Regions from separate parts of the Streptomyces sp. 3MP-14 genome, predicted to be linked through region 1. Evidence: riboswitches for the same ligand, from Rfam matches in the RefSeq annotation. Region 1 holds a riboswitch; each other region holds the start of a gene.
What was found. Region 1 has a riboswitch for cyclic di-AMP ahead of FH609_RS20860 (M23 family metallopeptidase). Riboswitches for the same ligand answer to the same signal wherever they lie in the genome.
Positions count from the first base shown of each region.

Region 2: linked by a shared signal. The riboswitch ahead of FH609_RS14380 (transglycosylase family protein) and the one ahead of FH609_RS20860 (M23 family metallopeptidase) in region 1 are both predicted to bind cyclic di-AMP.
Region 3: linked by a shared signal. The riboswitch ahead of FH609_RS14565 (LysM peptidoglycan-binding domain-containing M23 family metallopeptidase) and the one ahead of FH609_RS20860 (M23 family metallopeptidase) in region 1 are both predicted to bind cyclic di-AMP.

Region 1 is NZ_VDLZ02000012.1:234,123-243,607, forward strand. Features, by position in the region: gene FH609_RS20850 (VWA domain-containing protein) at 1-452, shown strand, start outside; gene FH609_RS20855 (extracellular solute-binding protein) at 461-1,882, shown strand; cyclic di-AMP (ydaO/yuaA leader) riboswitch at 2,112-2,280, shown strand; gene FH609_RS20860 (M23 family metallopeptidase) at 2,292-3,389, shown strand; gene FH609_RS20865 (glycosyltransferase family 29 protein) at 3,608-4,717, shown strand; gene FH609_RS20870 (GNAT family N-acetyltransferase) at 5,493-6,242, opposite strand; gene FH609_RS20875 (PrsW family intramembrane metalloprotease) at 6,252-7,388, opposite strand; gene trmB (tRNA (guanosine(46)-N7)-methyltransferase TrmB) at 7,549-8,274, opposite strand; gene FH609_RS20885 (PQQ-binding-like beta-propeller repeat protein) at 8,355-9,485, shown strand, end outside.
Region 2 is NZ_VDLZ02000007.1:301,400-310,884, forward strand. Features, by position in the region: gene mfd (transcription-repair coupling factor) at 1-1,297, shown strand, start outside; tRNA gene FH609_RS14350 (tRNA-Gln) at 1,318-1,389, opposite strand; gene FH609_RS31645 (fluoride efflux transporter FluC) at 1,648-2,214, shown strand; gene crcB (fluoride efflux transporter CrcB) at 2,211-2,588, shown strand; gene FH609_RS14365 (sensor histidine kinase) at 2,690-4,069, shown strand; gene FH609_RS14370 (cytochrome P450 family protein) at 4,113-5,408, shown strand; gene FH609_RS32290 (transglycosylase family protein) at 5,511-6,407, shown strand; cyclic di-AMP (ydaO/yuaA leader) riboswitch at 6,768-6,916, shown strand; gene FH609_RS14380 (transglycosylase family protein) at 6,920-7,579, shown strand; gene eno (phosphopyruvate hydratase) at 7,864-9,144, shown strand; gene FH609_RS14390 (FtsB family cell division protein) at 9,298-9,485, shown strand, end outside.
Region 3 is NZ_VDLZ02000007.1:343,756-353,240, reverse strand. Features, by position in the region: gene FH609_RS14585 (acyl-CoA dehydrogenase family protein) at 1-960, shown strand, start outside; gene FH609_RS14580 (TetR/AcrR family transcriptional regulator) at 1,002-1,772, opposite strand; gene FH609_RS14575 (ATP-binding cassette domain-containing protein) at 1,949-2,944, shown strand; gene FH609_RS14570 (ABC transporter permease) at 2,941-3,816, shown strand; gene FH609_RS14565 (LysM peptidoglycan-binding domain-containing M23 family metallopeptidase) at 3,893-4,624, opposite strand; cyclic di-AMP (ydaO/yuaA leader) riboswitch at 4,626-4,840, opposite strand; gene FH609_RS14560 (dipeptidase) at 5,128-6,351, opposite strand; gene purE (5-(carboxyamino)imidazole ribonucleotide mutase) at 6,348-6,887, opposite strand; gene FH609_RS14550 (5-(carboxyamino)imidazole ribonucleotide synthase) at 6,940-8,079, opposite strand; gene FH609_RS14545 (protease inhibitor I42 family protein) at 8,269-8,745, shown strand; gene FH609_RS14540 (GtrA family protein) at 8,792-9,280, shown strand; gene FH609_RS14535 (ATP-binding protein) at 9,327-9,485, opposite strand, start outside.

The DNA of each region.
Region 1 (9,485 bases):
TGCGGCAGGCGATCGGCGCCCTCACCGACGAGGACCGGTTCGCGGTGCTCACCACGCCGGGCGCGGACGACGTCCCCTACGGCGTGGCGCTCGACCTGGGCCCGCCGACCGGCGACCGGACCGCGCGCGCCCTGGACGCGCTGACCGAGGTGCGGGGCGACGTGCGGCTCCAGGAGCCGATGGCCGAGGCCGCCGCGCTGCTGACGGCCGCCCAACGTCCGGACGCCGCCGGCCTGTTGGTGGTGATCACCGACGACGGCCATCGCACCGACCCGCAGGCCGCGCTGGCCGCCGTGCGCGAGGAGGACACCACGCTGGTGGTGTCGGTGCTCGACGGCGGCTGCGACCGGCCGGTGATCCAGGCGCTGACCACGGCCGCGACCTGCCTGGACGACGCGGTCAACCAGCCGGTGCAGCTGGCGGCCAAGCTGCGGGTCCTGGGCGAGGGGTGAGCGTGGCGATGCGTCGAGGCGTTCCGACGGCGGCCTGCGCGCTGCTGCTCGCCACGGCCTGCGTCGCCGGCGGCGGCTCCGCGCCGCCGGTCACGCCGGGCCCGACCCCGCCCGACGACGTGCCGCTGGTGGTGGTCAGCGCCGCCGACCTGAGCAGCCCGGACCAGAGCGGGGTGCGCCAGTCGCTGATCGACGAGTGGAACGAGGACAGCCCGGTCAAGGCCCGGCTGGTGGAGCTGCCCAGCACGGACGGGGACGCCCGCGCCGAGGTGTTGGCCGGCCTCCAGTCGGGCGCGGCCGAGTACGACGTGCTGAACCTCGACATCACCTGGATACCGGAGTTCGCCGAGGCCGGGCTGCTGCGCCCGCTGGACGAGGAGCGGTTCGGCGCGCTCGACTTCGTCGCCGACATCGAGGAGACCGGTCGCTGGGACGACGAGCTGTACGCCGTCCCGTTCAACACGGACGTCGGGCTGCTCTACTACCGCAGGGACCTCACGGAGACGATGGACCTGGGGGCCGACTCGCTGCCGGAGATGTACACCGGCCGGCCGGGAGGCCAGTCGACGCCCACCTATGTCACCCAGCTGCGGCCCTACGAGGGGCTCACGGTCAACGTGCTGGAGGCGATGTGGCGGGCCGCCCCCGATGCCCGGCTGGTCGACGACTCCGGCGCTTACGTCGGCACAACCGCCGTGCTGGAGGCGGGACTTGAGGAACTCCTCGCGATCACCGACGAGAGCCACCTCGCCGCCGCCTCCTATGGCGCCGACGAGAGCGGCACGTTGGAGGAGTTCGCCGGCGAGGACCGGGGCGCCGCGCTGATGCGCAACTGGCCGTTCGCGCTCAACCGGGTCGCTGACCGGCTGGTCGCCGAGGGCGTCCCGTTCGGCGTGACCCGGCTGCCGGGGCCGGCCGCGCTCGGCGGGCAGAGTCTGGCGGTGGCCGCGAGCAGCCCCAGGGCCGAGGCCGCCCAGGAGCTGATCAGGTTCCTCACCGGCGAACCCGCTTCCCAGGAACGGCTGTTGGCCGCCGGCTTCGCGCCCGCGCTCAGCGAGGCGTACCAACTCCCGGACGACGCCGGGGAGATCGCCTGCGAGGACGAGCTGAGGGTGGAGACGCCCGACGCCCCGGGCCCGGTCGGCCAGCGGTCCGAGGAGGCCGGCGACGAGCCGCTGTGGCGCCCCGACCCGAGGGACTACGCCACCCTGCTGTGGTGCGCCGTCCACGAGGCGCGCGGCCGCCCGGCCACGCCCTACTACCGGCAGTTCTCCCGGGTGATCGAGGAGGAGGTGACCCGGCTGCTCGCCGGCGGTGCCGGGTCGGCCGGCGGGGTCGAGGACGCGGCCCAACGCATCGACAGCCGACTGGAGTTGGCGCTCCGGGGCCGAACGTACCAGCCGCCTCGTTCGACCCCTTCTTCCCACTGACATCACCGAGGGTGAGAGACAGGACCCGCTCCGCATAACGATTGATGCACTATCAGAATGCGACCCAGCCCACACTGGTTTGAAATTTTGCCCGTTTTGCGGGAGTTGATCGCCGAAGGTCCCGCTGTTCCTCGCGGGTTTTTCCCGGCAGCACTTGGAATCCGGCGGTCCCGTCTATTAACGTTCGATAACGCAACGCGGTAGTCACCCCCGCCGCAAGAGGTGGGGCCGCGTCGCATCGCCGAATCCGGCAGGTGCGCCACCAACGCACCAAAGGAACCGGGGAACCACCACTTGGGGTGAATCGGACGGCCGGGGGGACCACCGCCAGCCGCCCGTAGGAGACCTTCCTGCTCCGAACCCGTCAGCTAACCCGGTAGGTGAGAGGGAAGGAAAGGAGAACGCCCCTGTGGCGTCGAACCGGCACGCCTCCGTGGACTCCCTGGACGCCCCCCCACGGGAGCGCACCACCCCCCAGGAGGACGGATATCTCCACGCCGCCCCCTACGGGACCCACCCCACGTACTACGGCCCCCGCGTCACGGACGACGAGGCCCTTCCCGAGTGGAACCCCGGCGAGGAGACCCTCCGCCCGGTCCGTGGCCGGCACCGCGTGGCCCGCCAGCGCGGCGGCACCATCGCCCGCAGCCGCGCCGTGCTCGGCGTGGGCGTCATCGCCGCCGTCGGCGCCGGCGGCATGGCCACCGCCAACGACAACGGCGCCGGCTCCGTCCCCGGGATGAGCGGCGCGGCCGACACCGTCGCCCAACTCCCCGTGCTCGGCGCGCTCGTTGACACCGGCAGCAGCGAAGCGGCCGCCAGCACCGCCGTGTTCACCACCGCCGGTCTCACCGAGACCGAGGTCGCCTCCGGCCAGGCCGACGCCGGCGAGGCGCTGCGCGCCCGCATCCTCCAGCAGGCCGACCACCAGGAGACCAACGCCGAGACGCGGGCCCGCGCCGAGGCCGTCGCCCAGGCCCAGACCGCCGCCGCCGAACAGGCCGCCGAGCAGGCCGAGGCCGAGCGGATCGCCGAGGAGGAGCGCCAGCGCGCCGAGGAGGAGGAACGCCGCCGCCAGGAGGAGGAGCGCCGGCTCGCCGAGCTGCGCGCCAGCTACACCCTCCCGCTCAGCGACTACCGCCTCACCTCCGGCTTCGGCGAGAGCGGCTCGATGTGGCAGTCCACCCACACCGGCACCGACTTCGCCGCCTCCACCGGCACCCCGGTCAAGAACGTGCACACCGGCACCGTCAAGGAGGCCGCCTGGGCCGGCTCCTACGGCTACCGGATCATCGTCGAGCTGGAGGACGGCACCGAGATCTGGTACTGCCACCTCTCCTCGATGAACGTCTCCACCGGCGCCGAGGTCACCACCAGCGACGTCATCGGCACGGTCGGCTCCACCGGGAACTCCTCGGGTCCCCACCTCCACCTGGAGGTCCGGCCCTCCGGCGGCGACGCCATCGACCCGCTGACCTGGCTGCGCGACAAGGGCCTGTCCGTCTGACCGGCCCCCACCGACGCCGGCGGCTCTGGCGGCGCCCCCCGACGCCAGGGCCGTCGGCCCCCTCCCGGGGCCTGCTCTTCGGGCCCGCCGCGCGCCCCTCCCCGATCCGGGCCTGTCCCGGGCCGGCGAGGGGCGCGCGCGTGCTCGTTCCGCAATGTTCACCCCGGCGGTGCCCGGCGGAAACGCGGGCGGGGGGAGCGGGCGGGAAGGTCGCGGACATGAAGGCCATCAGAAGGTCCAGGGCCGCCGGCGGAACGGGCACCGCGCACCGGGCGAACCCCTGGCCGGGCAGCGTCGCGCGGGCCGAGGACCTCTTCGCCGGCTGCGTCAGGGAGTGCGCCGGATTCCTCAGCCGGGTCCCGGACGGCATGGGCGGCGCGGGTGGAACGGTCGGAACGGGCGGCGCGGGTGGTGCGGGCGGTGTGGCCGGGCCCGAGACCGGGCGGCTCGTCGCCGCCGTCGGCGAACTGGTGCGGGAACGCGCCGAGATCGAGCCCTGCCAGGACCGCTCGTTCGCCGCGCTGCTGCGCGCCGGGGACGCGGCGATAGCCGCCGGCCAGGTGCGCCTCGCGCGCCGGCTCGCGGACGCGGCGGTCGCGCTGCGCACCCGCTCGGCCGCCGCGTGGCTGCTGCGGGGGCGCGCGCTCTCGGTCGACGGGCGCGTGCGCGAGGCGAGCGATGCCTACCGGCGCCACCGCGCCCTCGCCGAGGACGACGCGCCGGAGCGCGCGCCGCTGGCGCTCGCGCCCGAACCGATGACCATCGACGGGCTCCGCACCTGGCTCGCCGGCCGCCGCGTCTGCGTGGTCGGCGGCGGCGAGGCCGTCGCCGCGAGCGGCCTCGGGCCGCGCATCGACACCTACGACCTGGTGATGCGGCTCGACTCCCACCCGCTCCACCCGCCGGGCACCGGCGAACGGACCGACCTGCACGCGGTCTCCCACGCCAGCGCGGGGCCGGGCTGGCGCCGCCGCGCCGAGGTCCGGCTGGTCTTCGGCGAACGCGCGGAGCAGTGGGCCGAGGCGGTCAGCCTGCGCCTGGTCCCCGGCGCCCAGAGCTACCTCGGCGACCGCGGCCTGAGCCACCCGGTCCGCGATCCGGCCCTGCTGGCCGAACCCCGCTGGGCGACGGACCCCACCACCGGCTTCTCCCTGATCCGGCTGCTGGACCACCTCGACGTCAACCCGACGATCGACATCGTCGGGCTCGGCCTGCCGGGCCAGCTCCGCCCGGAGGAACACCACTGGCTGCGCGCGAAGGGGACCACGGGAGCCACGGGCGCCTTCGGCGCCGTGGCGGGTTCGGGGTTGATCACGTCCCTCCGTTAGACGCTGGGCGCTGGCCTTTCGGTGACGCGGTGCCGCCGCGCGCGGCGGTTGTCGTGCGGGGCGCTCCGCCGCGCTGCGCGCGGCGGTCGCCGTGCGGGGTGCTTCGCGGCGGGGGGTGATTCGTCGCGCTGCGCGCGGAGGTTGGGGCGGGGGAGGGGCGGGCCGTTCGGACCTTCGTGGTCTGTGGCGCTGCGCGCGGCGGCTGGCGCGCCCGGGAGGTTCCGGTCGTGGGACTGCCGTGCTGCCTGCGGCGGTTGGGCGCTGCGCTGTGCGGCGCTACGGACCGTTGTCGAGTCGGGGGAACGGGGCGCCGTTGAGGCCCCCGACGGGTGGGGGCGCCCGGGGAACTGTCGTGCCGGGCGGGGCGGTTGGGCCGGGAGAAGGGTCGGGGTGTTCGCACCTTGGCGGTCTGTCGTGCTGGGAGAAGGGTCGGGCCGTTCGGACAGCCTTCGGCGGGTTGTCGCGTTGCGCGTGATGGTGGGAGACGTGTCGGTCGTGGATTCGCCGTGCCTCGTCACACAGTTGCCGCCTCGGCGGTTCGCCCGCCGGGTGAGGGCGCGCGCCCAGCGCCCCGCACGGGAGTTGGGCTCCGGCCCCGCCCCTGCCGTCTGGTCTGCTCCCGGCGGCCCGCCGCGCCCTGCGCGACCGTTGAAACCACCTCGCGCACCTGCGGCAGCCCGTGCCCCCGCGCCAACACCGCGCGCAGCGCGGTGGGCGCACCGTCACCCGTTCCGCGCGGCGCGCTGGGCGCACCGGCGGCCAACACCCCTTCGCTTCAGCGTTCCGGTCGGTGGGCCGCGCCGAACAGGCGCTTGGTCAGGCCGAGGCGTTCGTAGGTCGCGATGGCCGGCGCGTTGTCGGCCATCACCATCAGCGCGGCGCGGCCGTGGCGTTGGACGAGCGCGTCCAGGACGAAGCCGCACACGGCCCGCGCCAGGCCGCGCCCGCGCGCGGCGGGGTGGGTCACCACCCCGCCCATGAACCCGCACCCGGCCGCCGACCACGCGTCCGCCGCCACGGCCAGCGGCTCCGTCCCGGCGTCGCCCGGCGCCCCGGCCCAGCGGCGCACGCCCGCACGCCCCGGCCGCGCGTAGGAGTCGGGGAAGTAGCGGTCGAACAGCGGCGCCGCCGCCTCGACTTCGTCGGCGTCCAGCCACCGCACGTCAGCCGTGGCCACCCCCGAGCGCGTCGTCGTCTCCATCCAGAGGAACCGGTGGACCGGCACCAGGCCCGGCAGCCGTCGCACCAGCGCGTCGATCAGCGGCGCCTCGCCCAGGAGCCGGTAGGACGGGCCGGCCTCGTCCAGCACCCGCCGCACCAGCACCGCCGCGTCGGCGGCGTCGCCCCGGACCGCGAGCCGGTCCTGTTGCGCGCTCGGGCTGGCCACCGCCAGCGCCGCGCCGTGCCGCCACGCCCGCACCCCGGGCCCCAGGCGGTCGCCGCCCCGCCCCTGGGCGGCCCACACCGGCTGCCCGTCGCCGGCCGCGCACCGTTCGACGTCGCTGAGTCGTTCGAGTTCCCGCACGCGCCCTGTCTACCCCGAGGTCGGCGCCGTGGCCAATGTGGTGGGGGAGGCGAACGCGCGGTGTGTCCACAGGCTGTGGAGCAGCGCGCGTTCGCGTTCCGTGAAGTCGTCGGGGACGCGGCCTTGGGCCGCCTCGGTGCGCAGGCGCGCGAGTTCGGTGGCCGCGCGCTGGTACTCCGCCATCGCCCGCGCCCCGGCCGCGCCCCGGGCCCGGCGGGCCGACCTGCGGGCCCGCGCCCGGGCGCCGGGCGAGCCCAGCGCCGCCGGCTCCCCGGGAGCGAGCCAGCCGGCCGCGACATAGTGGTTCAACGTGCGCCGGATCGTACGGAGTTCACGCCGGCGCACGGTCACGGCGACCCAGCACAGCGCGCCCAACAGCGGCGCCATCAGCAGCAGATACACCGCCCCGAAGCCGAACAGGCTCAGCGAGGTGGACGCGTTCCACACCGAGTGCAGCGCCATCGCCAGGCCCAGGCCCACCAGCGGCAGCGCCGGCCGCCACCGCCCCAGCGTCGGCCCGAACGCCACCGCGAGGCCGAAGCCGAGGCCGGCCAGACCGGTGAACAGCGGGTGCGCGAACGGTGCCAGCACCATCCGCACCACGAACGTCACCACCGTCGCCGAGTCCCACAGCCCCCACACGCCCAGCCGTTGGTCCTGCGCGAAGGCGGTCCCGAGGTAGAGGACGTTCTCCGTGAAGGCGAAGCCGGCCGCCGCGCACCCCGCGACCGCCAGCCCGACGAGCACGCCGTGGCCCCGCGCCATCCCGCGCAGCCAGACCACCAGCAGCGCCCCGGCCTTCGCCGACTCCTCCACCATGGGCGCGATCAGGGTGAGTTCGAGGGTGTCGGGCTCGGTCGGCGCCAGCCGGGCCGGCTGGTCGGTCAGCCACTGGACGACCAGCCCGTTCACCGTCAACGCGACGAGCGTCGCCACGCACGCGCCCCAGCCGAACGCCAGCGACCAGGCCCGCCAGCCCACCGGCGTCACCGCGCTCAGCCAGCGCACCGCGAGCACCACGAACGGCAGCGGGACCGTCGCCAGCCCCAGGCCCACCCAGAAGCCGCCCGTTCCGGTCTCGTCGTGGATCACCGCGCCCACGACCAGCGCGCACAGCGTCAACCCGGCGCAGACGGCCAGGGTCACGGGCCGTGGCCGCCGGGCGCCGCGACGTGGGGGGAGCGTAAGGCGCACCCCACGACCTTACGGCCTGCTCCCGCCCGTTGGCAGGCGAGAACGGGCCGGGCGGGCGAGAACGGGCCGGGCGGGCGAGAACGGGCCGGGCGGGCGCGCGCCCCGGGCCGGTTCAGGGCAGGCGGCGGAAGACCAGGTCCCGCACCCGGTGGCCCTTGGCCAGGCCCTGCCGTTCGAAGCGGGTCAACGGCCGGCTCGCCGGCCTCGGCGCGAAGCCGCCGTCCGGGGCGGTGTTGACGAACTCCTCGCTGGCGCCGAGGACTTCGAGCATCCACTCCGCGTACGGCTCCCAGTCCGTGGCGCAGTGCAGCGTCGCGCCGGGCGCCAGCCGGGACGCGGCCAGCTCGACGAACGCCGGCTGGATCAGCCGCCGCTTGTGATGTCGCTTCTTGGGCCAGGGATCGGGGAAGAAGACGCGCAGCCCGGCCAGCGAGCGTTCCGGCAGCATCTCCCGCAGCAGCAGGATCGCGTCGCCGTTCGCCACCCGGACGTTGTCGAGCCCGGCGCGGTCCGCCAGCCGCAGCAGGTTGCCCTGGCCCGGCGTGTGCACGTCGGCCGCGAGTATCCCGGTGGCCGGGTCGGCCGCCGCCATCGCGGCCGTCGCCTCGCCCATCCCGAAGCCGATCTCCAGCACGACGGGGCGCCCGCCGAGGAGTTCGTCCAGGTCGAGCGGGGTGCGGCCGTCGATCTCCACGCCCCAGCGGGGCCACAGCGCGAGCAGCGCCTGCCGCTGCGCGTGGGTGACCCGGCTGCGCCGGGGCTGGAAGCTGCGGATCGCCCGCTCGGGCGCGGTGCCCTCGGTCGGGTCGGCGGCCGGGCCGACGCCCGGCGGGAACATGCGCGGCCGCTCGTCCCCGTTCGCGGGCGCCGGCACGGGAGCGGGCACCGAGGCGGGCGCGGAGGTGGGCACGGAGGTGGATGACTCGGACACAGTGCTCCCGATGGTACGGCTCCCAGGAACCGGCCGGGGCGGCGGGAACGTCGGACCAGGGGACGGGACGTTCCGCCCGGTCCGCCTCCGGGCGGGGCGGCGGCGACACCGAGACGACGGGGGCGAGTCGGGTGGCGGACGGCGAGGGCCGCATAGGTCTGGTGGCCATGGTCGGCGTGGTCCTGCTGGCGCTGCTCACGGTGTGGGTGGTGGTCTTCAGCAGGGAGGACGGGGGCACCGTCGAGGCCGACGCGACCGCCCTGCCGGCCGAGACCCGTTCGGAGACGCCCCGCGAACTGGCCGAGCTGTGGGCGGCCCCGGCCGTCCTGGCTCCGGTGCGCGGCGCCGGCGCCGAACTGATCAGGGTCTGGCCGCACGGCGAGACGGTGACGGTCGTCACGGCCGCCGCCGTGCGCGGCTATCTGACCGTGGACGGCCGCGAGGCGTGGGACGCCGAACCGCCGCCCGGCGCCGGCGAACCCTGCGCCGCCGCCCCCCGCGCCAACGCGGCCGGCCTCGGCGCGCTGCTCTACGAGACGGCGGACGGCGGCTGTTCGGTGCTCGCCGTGCTGGACGTCGCGACCGGCGAGATCCGCTGGTGGCGCCAGCTGGTCGCGGGCGGAGCGCCCGTCGACGCGGGCGGCGTCGCGGTCGCCGTCGGGGAGAACACCGTCTCCGCCGGGCTCGACGCGGATGGCGCGCCGGACGCGTTCCACCGGTTCGCGGTCGCGGACGGCGCCCCGTTGCCGCTGCCGCAGCCGCCGCCCGAGCAGGCCGACGCCGGCTGCCCCGACGGCCGCCGCCACCCGGTGACCGCGCGCCAGCGCGGCAACCGGCTCGTGGTGCTCAGCCGCTGCCAGAACGAGTCCCTCGCCCGGGAGTTGAGCGCCTACGACGCGGACACCGGCGAGTGGGAGTGGACCCACATCGGCGAGCAGGACATCGCCCTCGACGTCGACGCCGTGGTCGCCGGGGACCCGGTGCTGCTGATCCAGGGCACGGGCCCCGAACGGGAGTTGGTCGCCTACGCGGAGAGCGGTCAGGCGCTCTGGCACCGCCCGCTGGGCGCGACGGACGAGGACGCGCCGGCCCGCCCCGGGCCGCTGCCGGGCGAACAC
Region 2 (9,485 bases), on a different contig from region 1:
CCGGGACCTCGGCCTGGTGATCGTCGACGAGGAGCAGCGGTTCGGCGTCGAGCACAAGGAGCAGCTGAAGAAGCTGCGCGCCAACGTGGACGTGCTGACGATGTCCGCGACGCCGATCCCGCGCACGTTGGAGATGGCGGTCACCGGCATCAGGGAGATGTCGACGATCACCACGCCGCCCGAGGAGCGGCACCCCGTGCTGACCTTCGTGGGGCCCTACGAGGAGAGGCAGATCGGCGCGGCCATCCGCCGTGAACTGCTGCGCGAGGGCCAGGTGTTCTACATCCACAACCGGGTCGACTCCATCGACCGGGTCGCGGCCAGGCTCCGCCAGATCGTGCCCGAGGCGCGGATCGCCACCGCCCACGGGCAGATGGGCGAGGCGGCCCTGGAGCGGGTTGTCGTTGACTTCTGGGAGAAGCGGTTCGACGTGCTGGTCTCCACCACGATCGTGGAGTCCGGGATCGACATCTCCAACGCCAACACCCTGATCGTGGAGCGCGGCGACACCTTCGGCCTCTCCCAGCTGCACCAGCTGCGCGGTCGGGTCGGCCGGGGCAGGGAACGGGGCTACGCCTACTTCCTGTACCCGCCGGAGAAGCCGCTGACCGAGACCGCGCACGAGCGGCTGGCGACCATCGCCCAGCACACCGAGATGGGCGCCGGCATGTATGTGGCGATGAAGGACCTGGAGATCAGGGGCGCGGGCAACCTGCTGGGCGGCGAGCAGTCCGGGCACATCTCGGGCGTCGGCTTCGACCTGTATGTGCGGATGGTCGGCGAGGCGGTCGCGGACTACCGGGCGGCGCTGGAGTCCGGCGGCGAGCCGGAGGAGACGCTGCTGGAGGTGAAGGTCGAGCTGCCGGTGGACGCGCACGTTCCGCACGACTACGCGCCGGGCGAACGGCTGCGGCTCCAGGCGTACCGCTCGATCGCCGCCGCCAACACCGAGGAGGACATCGCCGCGGTCCGCGAGGAACTGGCCGACCGCTACGGCCCGTTGCCGGAGCCGGTGGAGAACCTGCTGCTGGTGGCCGGGCTGCGGATGCTCGCCAGGTCGTGCGGTGTGGGCGACATCACGCTCCAGGGCAGCCGGATCAGGTTCTCGCCGGTCGAGCTGCGGGAGTCCCAGGAACTGCGGCTGAAGCGGCTCTACCCGGGCGCGGTGATCAAGGCGGCGACCAGGCAGGTGCTGGTGCCCCGGCCGACGACGGCCCGGGTGGGCGGCAAGCCGCTGACGGGGCGGGAACTGCTGGCCTGGACCGGGGAGTTCCTCACCACGATCCCGGGGAGCTGAGCGGAGAACCGGGAGCCGGGCTCCCCCGCCAGGACTCGAACCTGGACACTACGAGTCAAAGTCGTATGTGCTGCCAATTACACCACGGGGGAAGGCGCGTCCACGGGGCGCCGGTTGACCGGGGCCGCCCGAACGACCCCCACACTATGCCAGCCCGGCGGCCCGCGTCGCGACGGCATACCCCTGGCTGGGGCGCACCGGGCGTACCCTGGGCGGTGGCCGGCCCGCGCCGGCCCCGGGAGGTGGGGCCCTCCCGATCCCAACCGCGGCACCGGCGCCGCCAACGGTCCCTGCTCGTGATCATCGCGCCCGCCCGCCGGGCGCGACATCGACGTGTGGGGAGTCGCACCGTGACCGCCGAAGAGCCGTTCGCCGAGGGCCCGTTGGGCCCGTCGCACCGGGGCCCGTCGGACAAGGGCCGCCGGGCCGTCGAGCCCGAGCCGATCGACCCGGACCTGCCGGCGCCGCCGCCCGTTCCGCCGCTGCCGACCGTGCTCGCGGTCGTCGCCGTCGGCGGCTCGCTCGGCGCGCTGGCCCGCTACGGCGCCGCGCTCCGCTGGCCGACGCCGCCCGGCGCCTTCCCCTGGACCACGCTGGTCGTCAACGTGCTGGGCTGCCTGCTGATCGGCGGCCTGCTGGTCGCCCTCACCGAGGTCTGGGCGGCCCACCCGCTGCTGCGGCCGTTTCTGGCCACCGGGGTGCTGGGCGGGTTCACCACCCTGTCCACCTATGCCGTCGAGGTCGAAACGCTGCTGCGCGACGGGCGGGTGGCGGCCGGCCTCGGGGTGCTGGGCGGCACCCTGGTCCTCGCGCTGCTCGCCGTCACCCTGGGCGCCTGGGGCGCCCGCCGGCTGGCGCGCCCACTTCTCGCGCGCCGGGGAGCGCGCGCCGGCGGCGGGAACGGGGGCGCGCGATGAGCGGCTGGCTGCTGGTGGCGCTGGGCGGCGCGGTGGGCGCGCCGCTGCGCTACGCCGTGGACCGGGGGCTGCGGCGCTGGCACGACGGTCCTTTTCCCTGGGGCACCCTGCTGGTCAACCTCGCCGGCTCGCTGGTGCTCGGCGCGCTCACCGGCGCGCTGCTCGCCGGGGCGGCCGGCGAACGGCTCGGGCTGCTGCTGGGCACCGGCTTCTGCGGCGCGTTGACCACCTACTCGACGTTCTCCTACGAGACCCTGCGGCTGGCCGAGACCGGCCGCCGGCCGGCGGCGTTCGGCAATGTGCTGGCCTCGGTCGGCGGCGGGCTCGGCGCCGCGTACGCCGGCCACGCGCTGGGGCTGCTGTGGTGGGGGTGAACGTCGCGGCGTCCCGCCGGTGAACGCGCCCGCCGCCCCGTTGCCGGCCGGGTTTCCGCCCGACGGAAAACCGCGCCGCCCGCGCCCGTAGGCTGGTCGTCATGGATGCGAAGGGGGCGCCCACGGCCGGAGGGGACTTCCGCCTGCTGTGGTGGACGCGACGGCGCAGCGTGGCGCTGGACGCGGGGCTCGCGGTGGTCTCGGCCGTCGAGTGCGCGGTCCAGGGGGTGGGCTTCGCCGACCGGACCGGACTCCCGGTCGGGCTGGTCGTGGTTCCGGGCGCGCTGGCCGGGCTGGCGCTGCTGGTGCGGCGGCGCTGGCCGCTGGCCGTGATCCTCATCTCGATCGCCGTGCTGCCGGCCAACATGGGCGCCGTGCTGGCGCTCGTCGGCCTCTACACGCTGGCCACCACGGACGCGCCCCGCCGGGTGATCGCCGCGCTGGCCTGCATGGAGGGCCTGGGCACGGTCATCGTCACCTATCTGCTGCTGGACAACGACCCGGCGATCAGGGAGCAGGCCGTCCCGGTCTGGTTCCGGCCGCTGGTGGCGTTGCTCTTCGGCGTGGCCTCGGTGGTGCCGCCGGTGTTGCTGGGGATGTATGTCCGGGCCAGGCGGCGGTTGGTGGAGACCCTGCGCGACCGGGCGCTCGGCCTGGAGCGCGAGCTGGGGCTGCTGGCCGAGCGGGCCGAGGAGCGCGCCGAGTGGGCGCGCGACGAGGAACGGCGGCGCATCGCCCGGGAGATGCACGACGTGGTGGCGCACCGGGTGAGCCTGATGGTGGTGCACGCCGCCGCCGTGCAGGCGGTGGCGCCCAAGGACCCGGAGAAGGCCGCGCGGAACGCCTCGCTGATCGGCGACATGGGCCGCCAGGCGCTGACCGAGCTGCGCACCATGCTGGGCGTGCTCCGCGCCGCGCCGGCCGGACCGACCGGCGCCTCGGACGCGTCCCGCGCCTCCCGGCTGGCCGAGATCGCCTCGGGCGCCGGCCAGGGCGAGGCGGCGGAGGCCCGGACGCCCGACGAGGGGCGCCAGCCGCCCGGGCCCGCCGGCAACGGCGAGGGGCCCCGGCTCACCGGGCTGCGCGCCCTGGTCGAGGAGTCGCGGGCGGCGGGGATGCGGGTGGAGCTGGCCGTCGAGGGCGAGCACCGCGACTATCCGGAGCAGGTGGAGTCGACGGCCTACCGGGTGGTCCAGGAGGCGCTGACCAATGTGCACAAGCACGCGGCCGGCGCCGCCGCCTGGGTGCGGCTGGCGCACCGGGACGGCGAGGTCGCCGTGCAGGTGCGCAACGAGGCCCCCGACGGCGCCGCCCGCCGCCCCGACGAGGCCAGGCTGCCCAGCGGCGGCAACGGCCTGGTCGGGATGCGGGAGCGGGTGACGGCGCTGGGCGGCGGCTTCGTCTCCGGCCCGACCGACGAGGGCGGCTTCCGCGTCTCGGCGGTGATCCCGGACCGGCCCGGGGAGCGCGCGGGTGGCTGAGTGCGCCGCCGGGCAGCGTGCCCGCGAACGGGAACGAGCCGGCGTGCGGGACGGCGCGCACGCGGGCGCGGACCCCTGCCCCGCGCACGCCGGCGCGGGGGAGCGACCGGCGCTGTTCGGACCCGACTTCCTGGCCGACCCCTACCCCGCCTACGCGTGGCTGCGCGAGCACGCGCCCGTGCACCGGGCGACCCTGCCCAGCGGCGTCGAGGCCTGGCTGGTGACCCGCTACCGGGACGCCCGCGCGGCCCTGGCCGACCCCAGGCTCAGCAAGAACCCGTCCCGGCACAGCGCCGACCGGCACGCCGCGGGCCGGGTCGGCATCCCCGGCGAGCGCGGCGCCGGGCTGATGACGCACCTCCTCAACATCGACCCGCCCGACCACACCCGGCTGCGCCGACTGGTCTCGCAGGCGTTCACCCCGCGCCGGGTCGCCGCGTTCGAGCCCCGGGTGCGGGAGTTGACCGAGCGGCTGGTCGACGGCTTCGCGGAGCGCGGATCGGCCGACCTGATCGACGAGTTCGCGTTCCCGCTGCCCATCTACGCCATCTGCGACCTGCTGGGCGTGCCGGCCGAGGACCAGGACGACTTCCGCTCCTGGGCCGGCATGATGCTGCACACCAGCGGCAAGCGGGGCGGCGTGGGGCGCGCGGTGAAGCGGATGCGCGGCTATCTCGCGGAGTTGATCCACCGTAAGCGCCTGGCGCCGGGCGACGACCTGATCTCCGGGCTGATCCGCGCCTCCGATCACGGCGAGCAGCTGACCGAGGACGAGGCGGCGGCGATGGCGTTCATCCTGCTCTTCGCCGGCTTCGAGACCACGGTCAACCTGATCGGGAACGGCGTGCACGCGCTGCTGCGTCACCCTGAGCAACTGGCCCTGCTGCGCGCCGGGCTGGCGGCCGGCGACGAGCGGCTGTTGGCCACGGCGGTCGAGGAACTGCTCCGCTTCGACGGCCCCGTCGAGCTGGCGACCTGGCGCTTCGCCACCGAACGGCTCACCCTGGGCGGGCAGTTGGTGGAGTCCGGCGAGCCGGTGCTGGTGGTGCTCGCGGCGGCCGACCGGGACCCGGAGCGCTTCGAGGCCCCGAACACCCTGGATCTGCGCCGAGTTGACAACCCCCATCTCGGCTACGGCCACGGCATCCACTACTGTCTGGGCGCACCCCTGGCCAGGGCGGAGGCGCGAACGGCCTTCGCGGTGCTGCTGCGAAGGCTGCCGGATCTGCGGTGGGCGAGCGGTGCGCCCGAGCCGCGCTGGCGCGGTGGGCTGATCATGCGTGGACTGCGCTCGCTGCCCGTGGAGTTCACGCCGGCGCGCGTGACGGGGCGTCAGTAGTGTGATCCGCGCGTGATCTGCGTGGGATCGGCTTGTGATCGTGCGGTGGGGACGGCTAGGTTCCCCTCAACCGCAACAGTGTTCGTTTGGGAGGGTCCGCAGATGCGCTCCGGGACAGGTCGTCATCGTCGCCCACGGCAGGCTCCTGCCTTCATCGTCGCAGCGGGCGTCACCGGCGCCGGCATCGCCATGCCGCTGCTGAGCGCCGGCTCGGCCTCGGCGGTCGGCGACGAGGCGTGGGACCGGGCGGCGGAGTGCGAGTCCGGCGGCCGGTGGAGCGCCAACGACGGCAACGGTCAGTACGGAGGCTTCCAGTTGACGATCGAACTCTGGGAGGAGTACGGCGGGTTGGAGTTCGCGATCCGGCCCGATCTGGCCAGCCGCGCCCAGCAGATATCCGTGGCCGAGCGGATCATGGCCGGGATGGGCCGGGGCGCGCTGCCCGGCTGCGGGCTGGCCAGCGGGGTGTGGCAGGAGTACCGCCAGGAGCAGCGCGAGGAGATCGACCGCGCCGAGGAGGCCGAGGAGGCCCAGGCGGAGGAGGAGATCGGCGCCTCGCCCGAGGACTCGTCGGACGGCACCGACGAGCGCCCGGGGGACGCGACGCCGGAGCCCGAGCCGGTCGAGGAGACCCCCGAGGCGGGGGACCAGCCGGACGAGGGGCGGGCCGGCGATCTGCCGGACGAGCGGCCCGAGTCGGAGGGCAACGGCCGGCACCGGGGCGACCCCGACCCGGCGGAGACTGGCGAGGCCGGCGAGGCCGAGCGCCAGCGCGACGAGGCGCGCGGCGACCGGTCCGACGAGCGGGCCGACGCGGGTGGGGGAACGAACGGCGACTATCGGGTGATTCCGGGCGACACCCTCTCGCAGATCGCCCTGGACCATGACATCTCGGGCGGCTGGCCCGCCCTCTACCGGGCGAACGAATCGGTCATTGGGGACGACCCAGACTTTATTCTCCCCGGCCAGCAGCTGGACTTGACCGCCAGCGGTCGCTAAGCGGCGCGCGCCGGGCGGCTCTTGGGTCGCCTGGCGCGCCCCGGCCCGCGAGCGCCTGGTGTGTGACGATCCTCTCGGTCCGTCGCGGAGTGTCCCGCTCCTCCCAACCACCCCTTTTCCTCGCTGACCTGCGAGAAGGTGTCGCCCTCCGGCCAAAGTCGGTCAAGTTGGGGCGATGCGACGATCTTCATCGTTCTTGAATCGTTAGCGCGGGTGTGTTTAGTGTCCCCTCGCCCGGTTTTCCGCCGGGCGTCCGGGGCGTTACGCCGAATCCTGTCGCCGACCCGGGCCACCACGCGCACCACCGCAGACAGGAGCGGGGGACCCAGCACGGTCAACGGCCGCCCCTGGCCGACGTGTCGACCGTGTCCGCCGGACCGGCGCCCTTCGGGCGCCGTGGACGGCTCGGGGTGAAGCCGACAGACCAGCCCAACTGCCCCTGTCGGCCGGGCAACTCACCTGATCCCGAACCCGACAGCTCACCTCGCAGGCGTCCGGTGAGAAGGAACGTCATGCTGTTCTCCGGCACGGGGCGGCACCGCCGTCCCAGCAAGCCCACCCGCATAGCCACCGCCGCCGGCGTCACCGGCGCCGCCGTGGCCATCCCGCTGATCGGCGCCTCCGGCGCCTCGGCCGCCTCCGTGGACACCTGGGACGCCGTCGCCCAGTGCGAGTCCGGCGGCGACTGGTCCATCAACACCGGCAACGGCTACTACGGCGGCCTCCAGTTCTCCCAGTCCAGCTGGGAGGCGGCCGGCGGCACCCAGTACGCGGCGCGCGCCGACCAGGCCACCAAGGAGCAGCAGATCGCCGCCGCCGAGGAGCTGTTGGCGATGCAGGGCCCCGGCGCCTGGCCGGTCTGCGGCGCCCAGGCCGGGCTGACCTCCGGCGGCCCGGCCCCCGAACTCGACACCTCCGGCGGCTCCGCCGAGCAGTCCGCGCCCGAGGAGCAGGCCCCGGAGGCGCAGCCCGAGCCGGAGCAGCCGGTCGAGGCCCAGCCGCGCTCGGCCGAGGCCGGGGACGGCGAGACCTACACCGTCGTCAAGGGCGACACCCTCTCCGCCATCGCCGAGGAGCACGACACCACCTGGCGGCAGATCTGGGCCGACAACGTCGACGTGATCGGCGAGGACCCCAACCTGATCCGCCCCGGTCAGGAGCTGTCCCTCTGATCCGTCACCGTCCCCGGACCTGACGGACGCGTCCCCGTGCCCGGCCGGTGTTCACCGGCCGGGCACCCCGTTTTCTTCAGTGGTTAAACAAAAAGCTTTGCCGTCCCGCAACCCCGGTTGACCAGGCACTTCACCGGGCCTCCCGGCGCGTGACGGGCGCTGGATGACGGCGGCGGGCCGCGAGGCGGTTAGGCTCAGGGCGTCACCTTGGATGAGGTCGACGGGGCGGGCCGGCACAGGTCACGCGCAGGTCGACCACACACTCTGACCCGAAGGAGAACCTCGTGCCGTCCATCGACGTCGTCGTAGCCCGCGAGATCCTGGACTCGCGAGGCAACCCCACGGTCGAGGTCGAGGTGGGCCTCGACGACGGCTCCACCGGCCGCGCCGCCGTCCCCTCCGGCGCCTCCACCGGCGCCTTCGAGGCGCTGGAGCTGCGCGACGGCGACGCCAACCGGTACCTCGGCAAGGGCGTGGAGAAGGCCGTGCTCGCCGTCATCGAGCAGATCGGCCCCGAGCTGGTCGGCTACGACGCCACCGAGCAGCGCCTGATCGACCAGGCGATGTTCGACCTGGACGCGACCCCGGACAAGTCCTCGCTCGGCGCCAACGCCATCCTCGGCGTCTCGCTGGCCGTCGCCCACGCCGCCTCCGAGTCCCGCGACCTGCTGCTCTTCCGCTACCTCGGCGGCCCCAACGCGCACCTGCTGCCGGTGCCGATGATGAACATCCTCAACGGCGGTGCCCACGCGGACTCCAACGTCGACATCCAGGAGTTCATGATCGCCCCGATCGGCGCGGAGTCCTTCTCCGAGGCCGTCCGCTGGGGCGCGGAGACCTACCACACGCTCAAGAAGGTCCTCAAGGAGCGCGGCCTCGGCACCGGCCTCGGCGACGAGGGCGGCTTCGCCCCCAACCTGTCCTCCAACCGCGAGGCGCTCGACCTGATCGTCGAGGCCATCCAGAAGGCCGGCTACACCCCCGGCCAGGACATCGCGCTGGCCCTGGACGTGGCCGCCACCGAGCTGTACTCGGACGGCTCCTACACCCTGGAGGGCAAGTCCCTCAGCGCCCAGCAGCTCACCGACTACTACGAGGAGTTGGTGGAGGCGTACCCGCTGGTCTCCATCGAGGACCCGCTGTCCGAGGAGGACTGGGACGGCTGGCAGGCGCTGACCGCGCGGCTCGGTGAGAAGGTGCAGATCGTCGGCGACGACCTGTTCGTCACCAACCCCGAGCGGCTCCAGCGCGGCATCGACAACCGGTCCGCCAACGCGCTGCTGGTGAAGGTCAACCAGATCGGCTCGCTCACCGAGACCCTGGACGCCATGGAGCTGGCCCAGCGCAACGGCTTCAAGTGCATGATGTCCCACCGCTCCGGCGAGACCGAGGACGTCACCATCGCCGACCTGGCCGTCGCCACCAACTGCGGCCAGATCAAGACCGGCGCCCCCGCCCGTTCCGAGCGGGTCGCCAAGTACAACCAGCTGCTGCGCATCGAGGAGATCCTCGACGACGCCGCCGTCTACGCCGGCCGCAGCGCCTTCCCGCGCTTCAAGGGCTGACCGCGCGCGGGCGGCCCCGGCGCCCGGCGCGCACCGCCCGCCCGGCGCTCCTCGGCCGCCCGTTCGTGTCCCCCGACCGGTCCCCGCCGTCCGTCCCGTACGGTGGCGGGGACGAGTCGTGGGCAGTCCACGCGAGGGCGACAGGGAGGCGATGTGGCCGCGCAGCGGGACCGGTTCTCCACCGCCACCCGGTTGCGGGCGCTCGGCGAGCAGGCCGCCGCCCGGGTCTACCGGGCGCAGAGCCGCCGGCTCGCCCGGCCGCGCCGGGGCGGCGGCCAGCAGCGGCGCGGCCGGCTCACCGGCAGGGCCGCGCTGCTGGCGCTGGTGGTCTGCTCGTTGGT
Region 3 (9,485 bases), on a different contig from region 1:
GGCGCGGGGGCCGACGCGCTGGCCACGGTGGTCGTGATCGAGGAGATCGCCCGGGTGTGCGCCTCCTCCTCGCTGATCCCGGCCGTCAACAAGCTGGGGTCGCTGCCGCTGATGCTGTCGGGGTCGAAGGAGTTGCAGGCGCGGTATCTGACCCCGTTGGCCGAGGGGCGGGCGATGTTCTCGTACTGCCTCTCGGAGCCGGACGCGGGCTCGGACGCCGGCGGCATGAAGACCAGGGCGGTGCGGGACGGGGACTCCTACGTCCTCAACGGCGTCAAGCGGTGGATCACCAACGCCGGGGTCTCGGAGTACTACACGGTGATGGCGGTCACCGACCCGGAGAAGCGGACGCGGGGCGGGATCTCGGCGTTCGTCGTGGAGAAGGGCGACGAGGGGGTCTCGTTCGGGGCGCCCGAGAGGAAGCTCGGCATCAAGGGCTCGCCCACCCGGGAGGTCTATCTGGACAACGTGCGGGTGCCGGCCGACCGGATGATCGGCGACGAGGGCACCGGCTTCGCGACCGCGATGCGCACCCTGGACCACACCCGGATCACGATCGCCGCCCAGGCGCTGGGCATCGCGCAGGGCGCCCTGGACTACGCGAAGGGCTATGTGCGCGAACGCAAGCAGTTCGGGAAGCCGGTGGGCGACTTCCAGGGCGTGCAGTTCATGCTGGCCGACATGGCCATGAAGCTGGAGGCGGCCCGGCAGCTGACCTATGCCGCGGCGGCCAGGTCGCAGCGTGAGGACGGCGACCTGACGTTCTTCGGGGCGGCCGCGAAGTGTTACGCCTCGGACGCGGCGATGGAGATCACCACGGACGCGGTGCAGCTCCTCGGCGGCTACGGCTTCACCCGGGACTACCCGGTGGAGCGGATGATGCGGGACGCCAAGATCACCCAGATCTACGAGGGCACCAACCAGGTCCAGCGGATCGTGATGGCCCGCAACCTGCCCTGAACGAGGGTTCGTTGACCCCCCGGCCCGAGCGGGCCGGGGGGTCAGCACGTTCCGCCCTCCTCCTCGCGGCGGCGGATCAGGGCGGCCACGCTGTCGAGGAGGAAGTCGAGGTTCCCGTTGAAGTCGTCCTCGGCGGTGTTCTCGTTGTCGAAGATCCCCGACCTGGCGATCTTGGCGAGGGTGGGAAACCGCTCGTCGGTGGCGACCTTGGCCATCATGCGGCCGTAGACGCGGCCCCAGTCCTCGTAGGAGACCCCGGTGCGCGCGGAGGCGCTGGTCATGGTGAGTTCCTGTCGGGTGTCGCCCAGGACGAAGCCGCTGATGATCAGCAGCACCCCGATCATGTCGCCCTCGTTGAGCGCGGTCCGGTCCAGCGCCGCGAGCGCCACCTCCATCCAGGCCAGGCTGTTGGGGCTCATCGGTGGGGCCCCGATGGGGATGTCCAGCATCCAGGGGCGGCTGAGCATCAGTTGCCTGGTCTGGAGCGCCCAGTTGCGCAGCACGCCGCGCCAGTCGTCGGGCCAGTCCGAGGTGTCGGGCACCGAGGTGGCCATGGCGAACATCAGGTCCAGCAGGTCGTCCTTGCTGGGCACATAGCGGTAGAGCGTCATCGTGGTGACGCCCAGTTCCTGGGCGATGCGGCGCATCGAGACGCCGGCGATGCCCTCCTCGTCCGCGATCCGGACGGCCACCCCCACCACCTGGTCCACGGTCAGGCTGCCCCTGGGCCCGCGGGTGCCGGGACTGTGGGTGCGCCAGAGCAGGTCGAGCAGGTACTGCGGGTCACGCGCTCGGGTCTCGTCCGCCGCCATGTCGCCGCTCCTCGATCCTTCGTGCCAGGCCAGGGACCGTCGCCATCGTAGAACTATGTACAGCGTCCACAGAAAGTGTACGGTGTACAGAGTAAGTGTACGCCGTACAGGGTTTCCCGTGCGGCGTGCGCCGGAACGTGCGCGAACGCGATACCGAGAGGGCGAGGTGGGGCGCGATGACAGCGATCGTGGCCGAGGGGATACGCAAGCGGTACGGGGGCACCCGGGCCCTGGACGGGTTCGACCTGACGGTTCGGGAGGGCACGGTGCACGGCCTGCTGGGGCCCAACGGCGCCGGAAAGACCACGGCCGTGCGGACGTTGACCACGCTGGCGCGGATGACGGAGGGCCGGGCGACGGTCTGCGGGTTCGACGTGGCCAGCCAGCCGGACGAGGTGCGGGCCAGGATCGGGCTCACCGGGCAGTACGCGGCGGTCGACGAGTTCCTCAGCGGCCGGCAGAACCTGGTCCTCTTCGGCCGGCTCTTCGGGCTGCGGCCCCGGGCCGCCCGGCGCCGCGCGGACGAGCTGCTGGAACGGTTCGACCTCGCCGGGGCCGGGGGACGCCGGGTGGACGGCTACTCCGGCGGGATGCGCCGCCGGCTCGACCTGGCGGCCAGCATGATCGTGGTGCCCCGGGTGCTCTTCCTGGACGAGCCGACCACCGGCCTGGACCCGCGCAGCCGCAACCAGGTGTGGGACGCGGTGCGTTCGCTGGTCGGCGACGGCACCACGGTGCTGCTCACCACCCAGTACCTGGAGGAGGCCGACCAGCTCGCCGACCTCATCTCGGTCGTCGACGCCGGCCGGGTGGTGGCCGAGGGCACCGCCGACCAGCTGAAGTCGCGGCTGGGCGGGGACCGGGTCGAGGTGGTGGCGCGCGAGGCCGCCGACCTCGGGGCCGTGGCCGCGCTGCTGGGACGCGTCTGCGGGGTCGAGCCCGAGGTCGACCACGAGACGCGGCGGGCGGTGGCCGAGGTGGACGACCGGGTGCGCGCGCTGACCGACGTGGCCGCCGCGCTGCGCGCGGCCGGGCTGGTCGTCGAGGACCTGGGCACCAGGCGGCCGACCCTGGACGAGGTGTTCCTCCACCTCACCGGGCGCCCGACGAACGACGCCGACCGCCCGAGGAACGACGTCATGAACGCCGAACGGGAAGGAGCCGCGGCATGAGCACGCACGCCCTCACGAACGCGCCAGGGAACGCGCCAGGGAACGATCCGGGCGAGGCCCGCTGGCAGGGGCGCGCGCGGCGCGGGCCCCGGGTCGCGGTCTCGGACGGCCTGGTGATGACCCGGCGGAACATGGCCCAACTGGCGCGCAGCCCCGAGGAGATCTCCCTCTACTTCAGCCTGCCGATCCTGTTCGTGCTGGTCTTCGGCTATGTCTTCGGCAGCGGGATGCAGGTCCCCGGCGGCGGGAACTACCGCGAGTTCCTGCTCCCCGGTGTCTTCGCCATGACCATGCTCTACGGGATGGGGGCGACGGGAACCTCGCTGGCGTTCGACGTCAGCCGGGGCGTGGTGGACCGCTTCCGGTCGATGCCGATGGCCAGGTCGGCACTGCTGGTCGGCCGGTGCCTGGCCGATCTGCTGCGCGCGCTGCTGGAGATGACCGTGCTGGTGGTCTGCGGCCTGCTGGTCGGCTGGGAGTGGCACCGGGGCGTCGGGCTCGCGCTGGCGGCGGTCGGCCTGGTGCTGCTGCTGCGGGTGGCGATGTCCTGGATCGGCATCTACATCGGCCTGCTGCTGCCCAACCCGGACACGGTCGGCACGGTGATCTTCCCGTTGGCCTTCCCGCTGACGGCGCTGTCCAGCGTCTTTGTCGCGCCCGAGCTGATGCCGGGCTGGCTGGGCGGCATCGCGGAGTGGAACCCGCTCTCGGCGACGGTGGCCGCGATCCGCGAGCTGTTCGGGAACCCGGGTCTGGGCGGCGACTCCTGGGCGGCTGAGAACGCGCTGCTGCTGGCGGTGGCCTGGCCGGTGGTGATGGTGGCGGTGTTCGCGCCGCTGGCCATCCGCCGCTTCCAGCGGCTCACCGACTGAACCGGTCCCGGGGAACGCGCGGGGCGGGGCCGGCCTCCACCGGCCCCGCCCCGCGCTCGCCCCGGAGCGCGAACGCTCAGATGCTGACGCCGTGCTCGCGCAGGTAGGCCAGCGGGTCGATGTCCGAGCCGTAGGACGGGCCGGTGCGCACCTCGAAGTGCAGGTGCGGGCCGGTCACGTTGCCGGTGGCGCCGGAGAGGCCCAACTGGTCGCCGGCGCCGACCGACTGGCCGACGCTCACCGAGAGCGAGGACAGGTGGGCGTACTGGCTGTAGTGGCCGTCGGCGTGCCGCACCACGACCTCGTTGCCGTAGGAGCCGCCGCTGCCGGCGGTCACCACCTCGCCGGCGGCGATCGAGACCACCGGGGTGCCGGTCGAGACGGGGAAGTCGGCGCCGGTGTGGTAGCCGGAGGACCACAGCGCGCCGGCGTTGCCGTAGCCGCCGCCGCTCACGCCGGCCACGGGGGCCACGTAGTCGCCGCTCGGGGCGGGCTCGGCCGGCTCTTCGGCCTCGGCGTCCCCGAGGTCCAGGGACAGGGTGAGGCCGGGGGCGATGTGGCCCGGGTCGTCGCCGATGACGTCGCGGTTGGCCTCGTAGAGCTGCTCCCAGCCGCCCTCGATGTCGTGGTCGGCGGCTATGCGGTACAGGGTGTCGCCGCCCTCGACGGTGTAGTCGGCGGGCGCGGCGCTGGCGGCGCCGGCGGCGAGCAGGGGCAGGGCGAGGCCGGCGGCCCCGGTGGTGAGCAGCGCGGCGGCGCGGGACACGCGGCGGGACGGCTGACGGCGGTGGCGTCCGGTTCCGGACATGGGGTCTCCTCTCCGACGCCTGCGAGGTCAGCTGTCGGGTTCGGGCCGGAGTCGCCCGGCCACGGCCGGCCGCGACGCGCCTGGGCGCCGGGTTCTGCCGTGACTTCACCCCTAGCCGGAGATCGCACGAGATCCGGCGGAATTGGGTCCCCCGCTCCTGTCAGACGGAATGACCACGTTCCCGCTTCCGGTGACAGGATTCGGCGTCCGGAGCGGTTCGCCGCGAATGCGACGCGGACCGAACGTTAAACCCGGGAATTCGCATCGGACAAGAAAGCGGGAACGCCGGGAACGTGACCCGAATATCACCGACGGCGGCATATGACGCTGCGTTCTGATCGTTTTCCGCACGGTAGGCGGCGGGCCGTTTGCGGGAAAGCGTCAACTGCTTGCCGGAAAGGGACACTTCGTGGGGCGGCCGACCGGCGAAGCGGTCGGGAACGGAAAGGAACGGCGGCCGGCCCGTGAGTTCGGTCACGGGCCGGCCGCCGCCGGGCACTATCTCACCTTTGAGTTGATTGTCCGCTTTCCTGGCCGTCCAGGCTCGCGATGGTCGCGATCGACGGCCCGCGCCGGCTCGCCAGATCGGCGGCCACGGTCTCCGCGTCGCGCAGCACCCGCACGGCGTTCTCCCAGGTCAGCCTGGCCAGGTCGGCGTGCGACCAGCCGCGTTCCAACAGCTCGGCGATCAGCAGCGGATAGCCGGAGACGTCCTCCAGGCCCTGCGGCAGGAACGCGGTCCCGTCGTAGTCCCCGCCGATCCCGATGTGGTCGACGCCGGCCACCTCCCGCATGTGGTCGAGGTGGTCGGCCACGGTCGCTGGGGTGGCCAACGGGCGCGGGTTGGCCTCCTCGAACGCGCGCTGCACCCGCATCGCCGGCTCCGTGGTGTCCAGCGGATGGAAGCCGTTGGCCGTCATGTTCGCGTCGGCCCGGCGGGTCCACTCGATCGCCTCGGGCAGCACGAACTTGGGCACGAACGTGGCCATCGCGACCCCGCCGTTGGCGGGAAGCGCCGCCAGCACGTCGTCCGGCACATTGCGCGGGTGGTCGCAGATCGCGCGCGCCGAGGAATGCGAGAAAAGCACCGGCGCCTCGGAGATCCGCAGCGCGTCCCGCATCACGTCGGCGGAGACATGGCTGAGATCGACCAGCATTCCGACGCGGTTCATCTCCCGCACCACCTCGGCGCCGAAGGCCGTGAGGCCGCCGTGCCGTGGCTCGTCGGTGGCGGAATCCGCCCAGTCGATCGTGGAGTTGTGCGTCAGCGTCATATAGCGCACGCCGAGCCGGTGAAAGGCGCGCAGCGTCGCCAGCGAGTTGTTGATGGAATGGCCGCCCTCGGCGCCCATCAGCGAGGCGATCCGGCCCTGCGCCCTGGCCGCGACCATGTCGTCGGCGGTCAGCGCCCGGGTCAGGTCGGTCGGGTAGCGGTCCAGCAACCGGCCGACCACGTCGATCTGTTCGAGGCAGGCGCTGACGGCGTGGTCGCCGCTCAGCTCGGCCGGCACATAGACCGACCAGAACTGCGCGCCGACGCCGCCGGCCCGCAGCCGGCGCAGGTCGGTGTGGAGGCGGCCGGTCAGGTCGCCGGCGATGTCGGCCAGGTCCAGGTCGTAGCCCACGGTCTCGCGCAGCGCCCAGGGCAGGTCGTTGTGCCCGTCGACCAGCGGGTGCTCGGCGAGCAGCGACCGCGCCTCGGCCAGCCGGTCGGCGGCGGCGCTCATCGGGCCTGCCCCTCGGCGCCGTTGGTCGCCGTGGCCAGGGAGGCGCGCAGCCGGCGGCCCTTCTCCGTGGCCTGCTCGCGCAGTTCGTCCTGGAACGCGCGCATCCGGGCGCGCAGCGCCGGGTCGGCCGCGCCCAGGATGCGGGCCGCGAGCAGCCCCGCGTTGCGGGCGCCGCCGACGGAGACGGTGGCCACCGGCACCCCGGCGGGCATCTGCACGATGGAGAGCAACGAGTCCATCCCGTCCAGGTGTTTCAGGGGCACCGGGACGCCGATCACCGGCAGCGGAGTCAACGAGGCGAGCATTCCTGGCAGATGAGCGGCCCCTCCGGCCCCGGCGATGATCACCGAGAGACCGCGTTCGGCGGCATCCTGCCCGTAGGTGACCATCTCGGTGGGCATCCGGTGCGCCGAGACCACATCGGCCTCATAGCGGACGCCGAACTCGTCGAGCGCCTCGGCCGCCGCCCGCATCACCGGCCAGTCGGAGTCGGAACCCATCACGATGCCCACCTGGGGCGCCGGGCTGTCGCTCATGCCTCACCATTCGTCGTCTCGGCGGTCGTTGCGCGGATCGTTCGCAGGTCGTTCACTCGTCGATCAGGCCGCGAAGGTAGTCGGCGGCGTGGCGGGCGCGTTCGATCACGTCGGGCAGGTCGTCGCCGAACGTGGTGACATGCCCCACCTTGCGGCCCGGCCTGACGTCCTTGCCATACATGTGGATCTTCAGGGCCGGGTCCCTGGCCATGCAGTGCAGATAGGCCGGATACATCTCCGGGTACTCCCCGCCCAGCACGTTGGACATCACCGTCCAGGGCGCGCGGGGCCTGGGGTCGCCCAGCGGCAGGTCGAGCACGGCCCGCAGATGGTTGGCGAACTGCGAGGTCACCGCGCCGTCCTGGGTCCAGTGGCCGGAGTTGTGCGGGCGCATCGCCAGCTCGTTGACCAGCACCCGGCCGTCCCGCGTCTCGAACAGCTCGACCGCCAGATGGCCCACCACCCCCAGCTCGGCGGCGATCCGCAGCGCCATCTCCTGGGCGTGGGCGGAGAGTCGGGGCGCGAGGTCGGGCGCGGGCGCGATCACCGTGTCGCAGACGCCGTCCACCTGCCGGGACTCGACCACCGGGTAGGCCACGGCCTGGCCGTGTGGGGAACGCACCACGTTGGCCGCCAACTCGCGGCGGAAGTCCACCCGCTCCTCGCCCAGCACGGGCACCCCGGCGCGGAAGGCGTCGCCCGCCTCCGCCTCGGAGCGCACCAGCCACACGCCCTTGCCGTCGTAGCCGCCGCGCACCGTCTTCAGCACCACGGGGAAGCCGCCGACCTCGGCCGCGAAGCGGGCCACGTCGGACGGGTCGGTCACGATCCGGTGGCGCGGGCAGTCCACGCCCAGCGCGGTGAGCCGGGCACGCATCACGCCCTTGTCCTGGGCGTGCACCAGCGCGTCGGGCCCGGGGCGCACCGGGATGCCGTCGGCCTCCAGCGCGCGCAGATGTTCCGTCGGCACATGTTCGTGATCGAAGGTGATCACATCGCACCCCTTGGCGAAGGCGCGCAGGGTGGCCAGATCGCGGTAGTCGCCGACCACCACATCGTTCACCACCCGCGCCGCCGAGTCCTGCGGGGTGTCGCTGAGCAGACGGAAGGTGATGCCGAGCGGGATGCCCGCCTCATGGGTCATTCGGGCGAGCTGACCGCCTCCGACCATGCCGACCACGGGAAATGTCACGCGCCCCAGCGTATCCGGCCCCCGTTCCGCGCCGGCGGGGGCCCGGAACCGCGACGGCCCGTGGCCACGTCTCTGCCGGTGGTCGCCGATGGTTCGCGACCGCGAAGGCCACCCGAGGCGCCGAGCGCGCGGGGGCGGCAGCACAGAATGAGACAACCCGGAGCACGACGGGGAAGGCGCGGGGACGAGATGAGAAGCGTGAACGACGTGAACGGTGGCAACGGCACGGCCGGCGGGGCGACGCGAGGCCGGGGAGCCCGCGCGCGCCGGCTGCTGCTCGCCCCGCTGGCCGCGTTGGCGCTGCTGCTCACCGGCACCGCCTGCCAGGACGACGAGCCGGAGCAGCAGCGGTTCACCGACGCGGACGCCGACGCGCCGATCGAGGTCACCGCCGGCGAAACGTTCGTTCTCGCCCTGGGCGAGAACCCGTCCATCGGTTGGGAGTGGACCCTCATCGACCCGGAGCCGGACGAGGCCGTGGTGCGGGCCGACGGGGATCGCTACGACTCCGACGGCGACGAGCCCGGCACCGGCGGCACCCGGCTGCTGCACTTCGAGGCGGTCGCCGCCGGCGAGACCGAGATCGCCGTGACCCGCCTCTTCCGTGGCGAGTACGAGCCGGAGACGGACCTCGTCTTCGACGTCCGGGTGGTCGACGCCGGGTGAGCCGCACAACGGGCCGTTGTCGTAGGGGCGGATTAGCATGGCGCACATGAAGGAGGGGCGTCCGCTCCGGGACCGGGTGCGCGGGGTCGCGAGGGAGGCGGCGAAGTTCGGCACGGTCGGCGCGTTCGGCTTCCTGGTCAACGTGGTCGTCTTCAACGTCTGCTCCCAGGTGCTGGGCCTGGCCCCGATCCGCTCCGGGGTCATCGCCACCTCGGCCGCCATCTGCACCAACTACGTCGGCAACCGCTACTGGACCTACCGCCACCGCGACCGCTCGGGCCGGCGCCGCGAGATCGCGCTGTTCGTGCTGTTCTCCTGCGTCGGGATGGTCATCGAGAACGGCGTGCTGGCCCTCTCCCACTACGGCCTCGGCCTCACCTCGCCGCTCGCCGACAATTTGGCGAAGAACGTGATCGGCCTCGGCATGGGCTCGCTGTTCCGCTTCTGGTCGTACCGGACCTGGGTCTTCCGCCGCTCGGGGCGGGCCCGGGAGGCGAGCGACGAGCCACTGCCGGTCGGCTCCGGCGCGCGCTGAGCCGGGCCGCCCGGCCGGGCCGCCCGTCGTTCAGCCGGGCCCTCGTTCAGCCCGCCGGGTCCTGGTCCTCCATCTCGCGGCTGAGGAAGAGCGCGAACACCGGCGGCGAGAGCCCCAGCAGCTCCAGCCGCCCGCCGTCCGCCTCGGCCAGGTCGCGGGCGACGGCCAGCCCGAGGCCGGTCGAGTTCCGGCCGCTGACCGTGCG